Regions from separate parts of the Bacillus cereus group sp. BfR-BA-01430 genome, predicted to be linked through region 1. Evidence: a T-box and tRNA genes for the amino acid it is inferred to sense, from the RefSeq annotation. Region 1 holds a T-box; the other holds one or more tRNA genes.

Region 1 (5,063 bases):
CGCTCTTTCCTAACAATCCTCCATATCTCTTCACAACAAAGAGCAGAAATGGAACTAGGTTACTGCCTTTTTTATTCTTAATTTGTATGAATTCCTCTTGCTGCCCAAATTCGATCAATTTCTGCAGCATGTTGTCCTCCATAAAGAAGCGCATCCGCTTGTTTAATTGCTCGTCCTCCATCATGGAATGTCGCATTTGGTGTCAATGACCAATGGGATTGTAAAATGATTTTTGTCGCTACATCACGACCAAAGGCTTGCGCCATTTCATAATCTCCTTGCGCCCAAATTTCTCCGTCTGCATGTACCTCATTTTGCATATCTTTTGGATATACTTTGTTATTATCTAATCGACGAAGACATGTTGGATCAGAACTAGAATAAGCTGTTGCATCCCATTCTCCAACACAAGCTTTCCCATACTCTGTCACCGATACAGCATCTTCATATGTCGCACCTAAGAAATCACCAAATCCTTCCCCCATTGCTCCACCTTCTAAGGAACTTCCGAACCCTGGAACTTGATTATCTTGGATAGAGTGTCCATATTCATGCGCAATAATTCCGGCATCCTCTGCATCATCTACTCCACCTGTTCCAAATGTTAAAGCTTTCGTTGAGGGAGAATAAAAAGAGTTATCAGCCGTTGTTCCATTTACATTCGCTTTAATGGAGCGATTGTTAATATTCCGAAACCCCAATCCTTGAATATAACGTTGTAAAGTATCAATATGATAATATGCCATGACATCTTCAAAACTATCATTAGAACGTGTGTAATTGAATTGAAAATTTGTAGATTTTGTTTTTGCCTTAGAAGAAATTGTTACATAATCACCAATTAAAAAACCCGTTCCATCTAAACCTTTTAAAATAACCGTTTTCAATTGATTATTTAATTCTACTGAATCTTTATCATTGTTATCTTTCAAGCCTGTTAAGCTACCATTTGATACGACTGGATTCGGCAAAAATACTTTACCAGTTCCCTCTACTTTACGGTTTATATCCACCTTTTTTAATAGCTTTCCACTTCCTGCATCAATAAATGTTTCCCAAGCACCAAATGGTTTATTAGAATGGACAACAACTTTATATACCGGTATAGCAACTCCCTCTTCAATGATATATCCAAATTCTTTCGTCGTTGGTGCCCATACATTACTTTCATTTTCAGCACCATATATATATGATTTTGACTTTTGCTCAGCTTCTTGTTCACTCATCTTTTTCTTTATTTCTTTCACCTTTTGAACAGGCTGGTAATCAGAAACTACTAACACACTTTGTCCTGCCCCATTTATTGTCACCGTTATTTGTCGTGAAAATACAGGAGCATCATTTACAACTTGTTGAAATCTCACATATGAGGCTACTGACGTTTCAGTTGCTGAAATATATTGTAAATCCGATAAATCTTCCTTCAACGCATAATGCGTTGCATTTTCTTTCAAATATTCTATGGCCTTTTCTTTAGGGGAATACTTTTCTAGGCTTATTTGTTCTTTCTTCACTGCCGAAGCTGTAGATACCGTCCCTAACACAAGAGGTATAACCACCTCGAGCGCTATCACTTTCTTATTCATCAATAGAATCACTCTCCCTAATAAACGCAGAATGTACGAGTAATTCTATAAAAGCAATTCCATTACCTTTGTAAATGATCTTATAAAAAGAAAAAGTAATATTTTCTCAATGTTTTTTCGTGAAATAAGAAACTAAAGTCTCAATGAATATACCAAATCAAATATTAACGCAAAAAACCATAGCCAAAATACACGAATTTGACTATGGTTTCAACCTTTCTTATATTTTACTCTATACTAAAGAAGCAACATTAATTTCGGAATTTTCCACTCATCATGCGATTTAGCTAGCTGAATGCAACTGAATTCGCAACTTCTCCTCCCTTTCATTTATATTCTACCCCTTATCTCCTTTTACATCTCTTCTGGCGCACCAATTCCAAGTAAACGTAAGCCTTCTTTTAATACAATCGTTACCGCATACACAAGTGCAAGTCTGCTTTCTTTCTCATGATTGTCTTCTAAAATGCGTACATTTCCATAGTATTTATTAAACGCCTGTGCTACATTTAATATATACTTTGCAATATGAGAGGGTTCATTTTTTGTGAAAGCTGTTTCAATCACTTGTGGAAATTGATTTAATAATTTCAATGTATTCCAACTGTAAGCGTCATTTAATGCAAATGTTGCTGTTTCAAATTCTATATGTTCTTTTCTTAAAATAGAGCAAGCACGTGCATGTGTATATTGAACATATGGACCTGTTTCCCCTTCGAACTTCAACATTTTCTCTAATGAAAATTCAATATTGTGCATACGTTCGTTTTTCAAATCATGGAAAACGATTGCCCCTACACCAACTTGTTTCGCAACTTCTTCTTTCTGCTTTAAACTTGGATTTTTCTCTTCAATATGTTGCTGAGCAAGTGCAATTGCTTCTTCTAGTACTTCTTCTAGTAATACTACCTTTCCCTTACGTGTAGACATTTTCTTACCGTCTTTTAAAACAAGACCAAATGGTACATGCTGCATTCCCTCAACCCATGTGTAGCCTAATCGTTTTAATACGGTAAAAAATTGTGTGAAATGTAAGCTTTGTTCCGCTCCTACTACATAAAGCGCCTTATCAAATCCGTATGTGTTTTGACGATATACAGCTGCTGTTAAATCACGTGTAGCATAAAGAGTCGCCCCGTCAGATTTTCTAATTAAACATGGCGGCATATTCTCTTCATCTAAATTCACAACTTGCGCTCCATCTGATTCCTCTAATAACCCTTTCTCCTCTAGCATTTCAACAAATTCATCCATCTTATCGTTGTAAAAAGACTCTCCTTGAAAATTTGTAAACTCTACTCCAAGAAGTTCATAAATGAGAGAAAACTCTTTTAACGATTCATGGCGAAACCAATTCCATAAAAAGACAGCTTCTTCATCGTCATCTTCTAACTTTTTAAACCAAGTACGCCCCTCTTCTTCTAACTCTGGATTTCCTTTTACTTCCTCATGGAATTGAACGTATAACTGAAATAATTCACGAATTGGATCTTCTTTGACAAGATTTTCATTTCCCCACTTTTTATATGCGGTAATAAGCTTTCCGAACTGCGTTCCCCAATCACCAATATAGTTAATACCGACAACTTCATAGCCGCATTTTTCAGCAATATGGTTTAAAGCATTCCCAATCATTGTTGAACGTAAATGTCCCATAGAAAATGGTTTCGCGATATTCGGAGAAGAATAATCAATTACAACTGTCTTTTCCTGTCCAAAATGATGTTGCCCATATTCTTCTTTTTCAGCTAAAATGGTTTTTAATATATGATCACTGACAACAGAACGGTTATAAAATATATTTACATACGGTCCCGCCGCCTCTACTTTTGTGAAAAATGACCCTTTTAATTCTGAAGCAATTTCCTTAGCAATTTGTGCTGGTGCTTTTTTATATTGTTTTGCAAGCGTAAAACACGGAAATGCCGCATCCCCTAATTCATCTTGCTTTGGTGTTTCGATTAAAGCCGTAATTTCTTCTAATGACAATCCGTCATGTAAACTGTTTACTAATGCTTTTGCAAATTGTTTTTTGTATTCCATACATTACCCCTCCTTTTATTAAAAAACACAAAAAACTCGCCTCTAAAAAAGAGACGAGTTTTTACCCGTGGTACCACCCTTGTTGTTCAATTTGAACCACTTTCCCGTTTATAACGAGGACAGGGAACCCCGGCTTACCCTACTATTCGCTTCAAGCAGCGTCTCCGAAGTGCGCTTCATCCTCTTCTCCGTACTAGGCTTACACCATCCCTAGCTCGCTTCCCTTCTGAAGAAGGACTACTCTCTTCATCTACGACATCATATATAATTGATTATTGCCTATTATACATTTTTTCAAATAATTAGCAAGTTTCAATAACACCAAAATGAAATTTTGCACTTTTTCGCTTATATACAAAAAAATGATGTCGCTCAAATCTTTCGCTACGAAAATGATCTTTTAAAACAACTCGTTTCTTCGCAACACGCTTCGCTTCTCGAATCGTTTCATCTGCAATATCATGATATAACGCAAAATGTTTCAAACCGCGAATTCCATCTGATTCCACAATGGTTTCTTCAAACATTGGATCTAAATATACCACATCGTAACGATTGTCTTCACAGTGCTTTAGGAAATGAAAATGCTCACTTTTCTTCACGATAATTTGGCGCATCGCTTCATCCATTTCTGGAATGCCCGAACACCATTGTTTTAACCCTTTATCCATAATATAGGCCATGTAGCGATTCCCTTCAATTCCAGTTACAGCACCTTCTTTTCCAACAATATAACTTGCGACAATACTATCTGATGCCATACCAAGTGTGCAGTCTAACACTGTCATTCCTTTTTCTAACTTAGCAGCTTGTACAAATGGATCGTGCTCTCCTCTCATCAACCTTTTCACACGAAACATGGCTGAATTAGGATGAAAAAAGAATGACTCATCCGTTCCGTTTGGATAAATGGCTAATCGATTCTTCCCTACGACAAGTATATCGTCTTCAAACTGCTTATGTAATTGATGCACCGGCAGCTCATCTCGCATGGCAAAAGGGCATTGTAATTCTTTTGCTACCTCTTTTGCATACACTGTCATTTCTTTATTTGTTCGTCCTGCTGTTGTTACAATCATCTCTTTTCACCTCATATATAAAGAAAAAGGGAGAATTCCTTCTCCCTCGTTCCTTAACAATGCTTTTCGAAAGCTTGTTCTAAGTTATGAATAATTTCTTCCATCGTTGCACCTTCAATTTCATGACGGTGAATGAAGTGAACAACTTCTTTTCCTTTTAATAAAGCCATAGATGGTGAAGATGGTGGAATCTCTCCAAAATACTCGCGCATTTTTGCAGTTGCTCCTTTATCTTGCCCTGCAAATACAGTTACAAGATGATCAGGTTGTTTTTCTGAACGCACAACCGCCTGACCAGCTGACGGACGCGCTAAACCTGCTGCACAGCCGCAAACAGAGTTTACAACAACTAATG
Region 2 (5,063 bases), on a different contig from region 1:
TATCCTTTTGGTTTAAATAGTAGTGCACCGATAAATCCGAAAATAATTGCTGCTGATATCCCGGCACTTGTTACTTTAAACATGCCGGTAATTACTCCGACAATGCCGTGCTTTGCAGCTTCTTCCATTGCACCATGAACGAGAGCGTTGCCAAAACTCGTAATTGGCACAGTTGCTCCAGCCCCAGCAAAATCAATTAACGGCTCGTATAAATTGAACCCATCTAAAATGGCACCAGCAACAACAAGTGTAGCCATCGTATGAGCAGGTGTTAGTTTGACAATATCAAACAGGAGTTGACCGATTACACATATGAGACCGCCAATGACGAAAGCCCAGAAAAAAATCATTGCTTTGCACCTCCAAGTTCAATTGATACAGCATGAGCGATACAAGGGATCGTTTCTCCTTGTTGAAAAGTAAGTGGAGAGAGCAAAGCGCCTGTTGCAACGACAAGGATTCGTTTCAACTCTCCTCTTCTCATTCTGTTTAATAAATGTCCGTATACGACAGTTGCGGAACAACCAGGGCCACTTGCACCAGCTAGTACAGGTTGACCTTCTCGGTAAATGAGGATTCCGCAATCTTGAAATTGCTTGCTCGTTATGTTTAGCCCATGTTTATGTAGTAAATCGTAAGCAATTTCACGTCCAACATGTCCAAGGTCGCCTGTTACGATTAAATCATAGTAAGAGACATCGATTTGTCGATCGCGTAAATGGGCTTCAATTGTATCAACAGCGGCGGGAGCCATCGCACCTCCCATATTGAAAGGATCAGTTAGTCCCATATCAACAACACGTCCAATCGTTGCCGATGTTACTTGTGGGCCATTTCCTTGCTTACTTAAAAGAGCAACACCAGCTCCAGTTACAGTCCATTGAGCGGTCGGAGGCTTTTGTCCTCCATATTCCGTTGGATAGCGGAACTGTTTTTCCACTGCGGTATTATGACTTGAAGCACCGGTTAATAAATATTTTGCTCCTTTTGCATTTATAATGCTTGCTCCAAGCGCCAATCCTTCCATAGAGGTCGAACAAGCTCCAAACAATCCGAGATAAGGAGTGCCAAGTGTACGACATGCAAAGCTTGTTGGCGTAATTTGGTTAATTAAATCGCCTGCGAGTACAAACTGAATATCATCTTTACGAAGTTTTGCTTTTTCAATAGCGCGGCTACAAGCTTCCTCAAATAAAATTGTATGTGCTTTTTCATAAGAATCTTGGCCGAGCCATAAGTCTCCATGAAGAGTATCGAAGTCTTCGGGAATTTTGCCATTTGCTTCAAATGGGCCACCGACGACTCCCGTTGAGATAATAACTGGTTTATTTTCAAATACCCATGTTCGGTGTCCTTGTAGCATTTACAACCCTCCCCATTGAACAAGAATGGTTTTAATTAAAGCGATAACAAAAGCTGAAAATACACCAAATAAAATAACGGATCCAGCTAACTTAAACATGTTACCGCCGACGCCGAGAACAAATCCTTCTGTTCGATGCTCAATACAAGCAGCAATAACAGAATTACCAAATCCAGTCACAGGTACTGCTGTCCCAGCTCCGGCGAACTGTCCAAGGCGGTCGTATACTCCAAACCCAGTAAGTAGCATGGAAATAAAAATAAGAGTCGCAACTGTCGGGTTTCCAGCGGAACGCTCAGTAAAATCAAAAAAATGAATGTAAAAAGTTGCAATCAGTTGGCCGATAAAACAAATGAATCCACCAACAAAAAAAGCTTTTATGCAATTTTTTAAAACAGGCCGTTTTGGCTCCCGTTGTTGTTCGAATTTTTTATATTCTTGTTGTACAGGTGTTAAATTTTTATCTTTACTGGACATTTGAATCCTTCCTTTTCCTTTAGAACACGTGTCATTACGTATTAGATTCCATTTCTGTTTGAATGAGTTTCAATTGTTTTTTAATTTTATCTTTGTTTACTCGTTTCTTCTGAATTTTATTTTCCAGCTCATCTAATAGCATAAAGATTTTTCGATCGGTACTGACGTGAACATTAAATGTTGGATATTCATCACTCAGTCGTTTTTTTAGTTTGCTTCGTAAAGATTTTAGTGTAAATCTTTCATGATGTTCTGGTTTGATGGCTATGTAAAGATCTAAATTGGAGTTAACGGCTGTAGCTTGTTCAATCTCTCCCATAGAAAGCGCCATTTTCTTTGCGCCTTGTGAAATAGATTGATTAAAGGATTCCGTGCTCATTTTTGTTAACTCTGGTCCTTCTTTTTTGTCTTGCCTTTTTGTTTCTTCTTTTTTTACTTTTTTATCTAAAGGGCTATTGTCACAGCCAGTACATACACTAAATAGGAGTACGAGTAGTGTAGTGATCACTCCAAGTTTTCTCATAATCATCCTTCCATTTCTATTGCTTTATGTAATTTGTTGAAAAAGGATGATATAGAATCATCCTTTCTCTAGATAAGGTGGTACTTTCATTTATTGTTGTGTATATTGAGGCTCTTCTTGTTGAACTTCTTCTACACGCGGGTTTAAAGAATCGATAATAGATTGCGTTTGTTGTGCAGCTGTTTGGAAAAGCTGTTTTGCTTGTTGATTATCTGTATCAAGAGCGAAGCCTTCTAAACTCGCTTGTGCACTTTTTAAACCTGCTACTGTTTGTTTTAGCTTTGTAATAACAGTCATTGAATAAAGCCTCCTTTTGAATATCAATTCACAAGTTATATTTTGTAAGTGGGAGGAAAAATATGTTTTCCAAATTTAGGTCTATTAAGAGAGGGAATGGAAAATTAACTAAAGTTTATGAATAGGGCAGGGGGATATTGATGATTTGACAATATAAGAAAGATAAAGCAAATAGGAAAGTTGAATGATCAGTAGTCTGCTCTTTTTTTATTGAAATGGAAGAATGCTTCTTGTATAATTAGAGGTATGATTTTACACCTTGGACGAAAACTTTCTTGAGAAATTGTTTAGTCTACAAGTAAAGAACAAAAGAGTTTCAATCTTTGATGTTTCAAAGTTTTCTCATGCGCCCATAGCTCAGCTGGATAGAGCGGTGGTTTCCGGTACCACGTCTGCCGGGGGTTCGAATCCCTCTGGGCGCGTCAAAAAGTCCTAACTTACAATTGTGAGTTAGGACTTTTTTTATGCCAAATATGTTTGAAAATAGGGGAGGCATGAATATGCGGAGAGAATACTTTTTGAAAATACACTTGTTATATCTGATGATAAGATTTACTATTAGTATGTGGTAATAAAATAGTTTTTTTCAATAATATTCATTTTTCAGTTGTAAGAGATAAGTTTCATTAATACATATAAATTAATAATATTTTGGAATGGGTGTCTGCGTTAGGATTCTCCTTTTACCAAACTTATTGTACAATAGAAACAAGGGGGAGATCAGTTTGAAGGCAAGTCTTTTACAAGAACAAAGCTTACGTTTGGCAATGACACAAGAGTTGAGGCAAGCGATTACAATGCTCCAGTATAACGTGCAAGAATTATCGGAGTTTTTGTATGAGCAATCGCTAGAGAATCCCCTTATTGAGTTAGGTTGTTTTGAGAGGGAAAGAAAAAAGAGCTCTAGCAAAAGTAAAAGTACGAGCAAGCAAGTTGATAATCAAATGGAGATCTACAGTGTGGATTCTAAAACGATTCAACAACATTTATTGAATCAAATACAGTATTATAAAATAGATGAAGAGCATCGGAAGACAGCTTCTTTCATTATTATGAATCTGGATGAAAATGGGTATCTAGAAGAAACGAATGAAGAATTAGCTGAACTACTTACCATGCCCATCGATGTCGTCGAACGTTCTGTGGAGATTGTCCAATCACTAGAGCCAGCAGGGGTAGGAGCGCGGAATATTCAAGAGTGTCTAGCAATCCAATTGAAGCGCTTACAAAAAAAAGATGTACTTGCGGAGATGATTGTAGGTGAATATTTTTCTTATTTTGTGAAGAAAGATTGGCGAAAACTAATCCAATTGATGAAATGTAATAATGAAGAATTACAAGAGGCGGTTGATTGTATTACATCATTACAACCGAAGCCCGGACTTGCATTTTCATCTGAAAAGCCATTATATATCGTTCCTGATATGGCAGTGAAAAAAGAGGGAGAACGGCTTATTTTACAAATGAATGAAAGAAATATGCCGAGAATTGAAATTCATTCAGAATATAGCGCACTTCTGAATAATAGTGAGAGTGAAGTTGCTTCTTATGTTTCTGAGAAGTATCAGCATGTGCAATGGATTATGCGCAGTTTGAAACAGCGGAAACAAACGCTTTTACAAGTGATGGAAATTATTATGAAGAAGCAACATGATTTCTTTTGGAAAGGGCCGGAACATTTAAAGCCGCTTTCTTTGAAAGAAGTAGCGGAAGAGTTAAGCGTACATGAATCTACGATTAGTCGTGCTACACGTAACAAATATGTACAAACGCAATATGGGTTATTTGAGATGAAATCATTCTTTAGTAATGCAGTCATTACAACAGAAGATGAAGCAATCTCTACAAAACGTGTAAAACAATTGATTCAGACGCTTATAGAAAAGGAAAATAAAAAAAAGCCACTTTCAGATCAAAAAATTTCAAAATTATTAGAAGAAGAGCATGAGATTGTAATTTCAAGAAGAACGGTCGCGAAATATCGGGAACAAATGCACATTCCGGCATCTTCTTTGAGAAAAACAATTGGATAGGTGAAGAAGATGAAGATTATTTTATATACGAAAACAGACTGTGGTCTTTGTGTAAAGGCAAAACAAGTTTTGAAGGAAGTACAAAAGGTATATTCTTTTCACCTCGAGGAAATAGATATATATGACAACGAGGAGCTTTTAGAGGAGTACCAAATGATGATTCCGGTTGTAGAAATTGATGGAGAACAGGTAGGATATGGCGTGATTCACAGAGATGTCATAATAAACTATATAAACAAGTCAGTTAAGAGTTGAATAAGTTTCTATCTCCTGTTACAATAATACACGTAGCAGGGATTATTTTTTTAAGCCATGTGGGACACAAAATGTCACTGCGGGACATAAAGTGACCATATAGTAAATGAACCAA

What was found. The T-box of region 1 lies ahead of argS (arginine--tRNA ligase). A T-box ahead of a tRNA ligase gene usually reads a tRNA of that ligase, here a tRNA-Arg.
Positions count from the first base shown of each region.
Region 2: it has a tRNA-Arg gene. The T-box ahead of argS (arginine--tRNA ligase) is inferred to sense a tRNA for this amino acid. The anticodon was not compared.

Region 1 is NZ_JAKUEW010000008.1:160,408-165,470, reverse strand. It holds gene MR058_RS15090 (M36 family metallopeptidase) at 78-1,589, opposite strand; gene argS (arginine--tRNA ligase) at 1,941-3,629, opposite strand; T-box leader at 3,676-3,891, opposite strand; gene MR058_RS15080 (class I SAM-dependent methyltransferase) at 3,932-4,708, opposite strand; gene MR058_RS15075 (BrxA/BrxB family bacilliredoxin) at 4,762-5,063, opposite strand, start outside.
Region 2 is NZ_JAKUEW010000004.1:43,267-48,329, forward strand. It holds gene spoVAE (stage V sporulation protein AE) at 1-350, opposite strand, end outside; gene spoVAD (stage V sporulation protein AD) at 347-1,363, opposite strand; gene spoVAC (stage V sporulation protein AC) at 1,364-1,840, opposite strand; gene MR058_RS10095 (YhcN/YlaJ family sporulation lipoprotein) at 1,875-2,363, opposite strand; gene MR058_RS10100 (DUF1657 domain-containing protein) at 2,454-2,660, opposite strand; tRNA gene MR058_RS10105 (tRNA-Arg) at 3,007-3,082, shown strand; gene rpoN (RNA polymerase factor sigma-54) at 3,386-4,693, shown strand; gene MR058_RS10115 (glutaredoxin family protein) at 4,703-4,948, shown strand.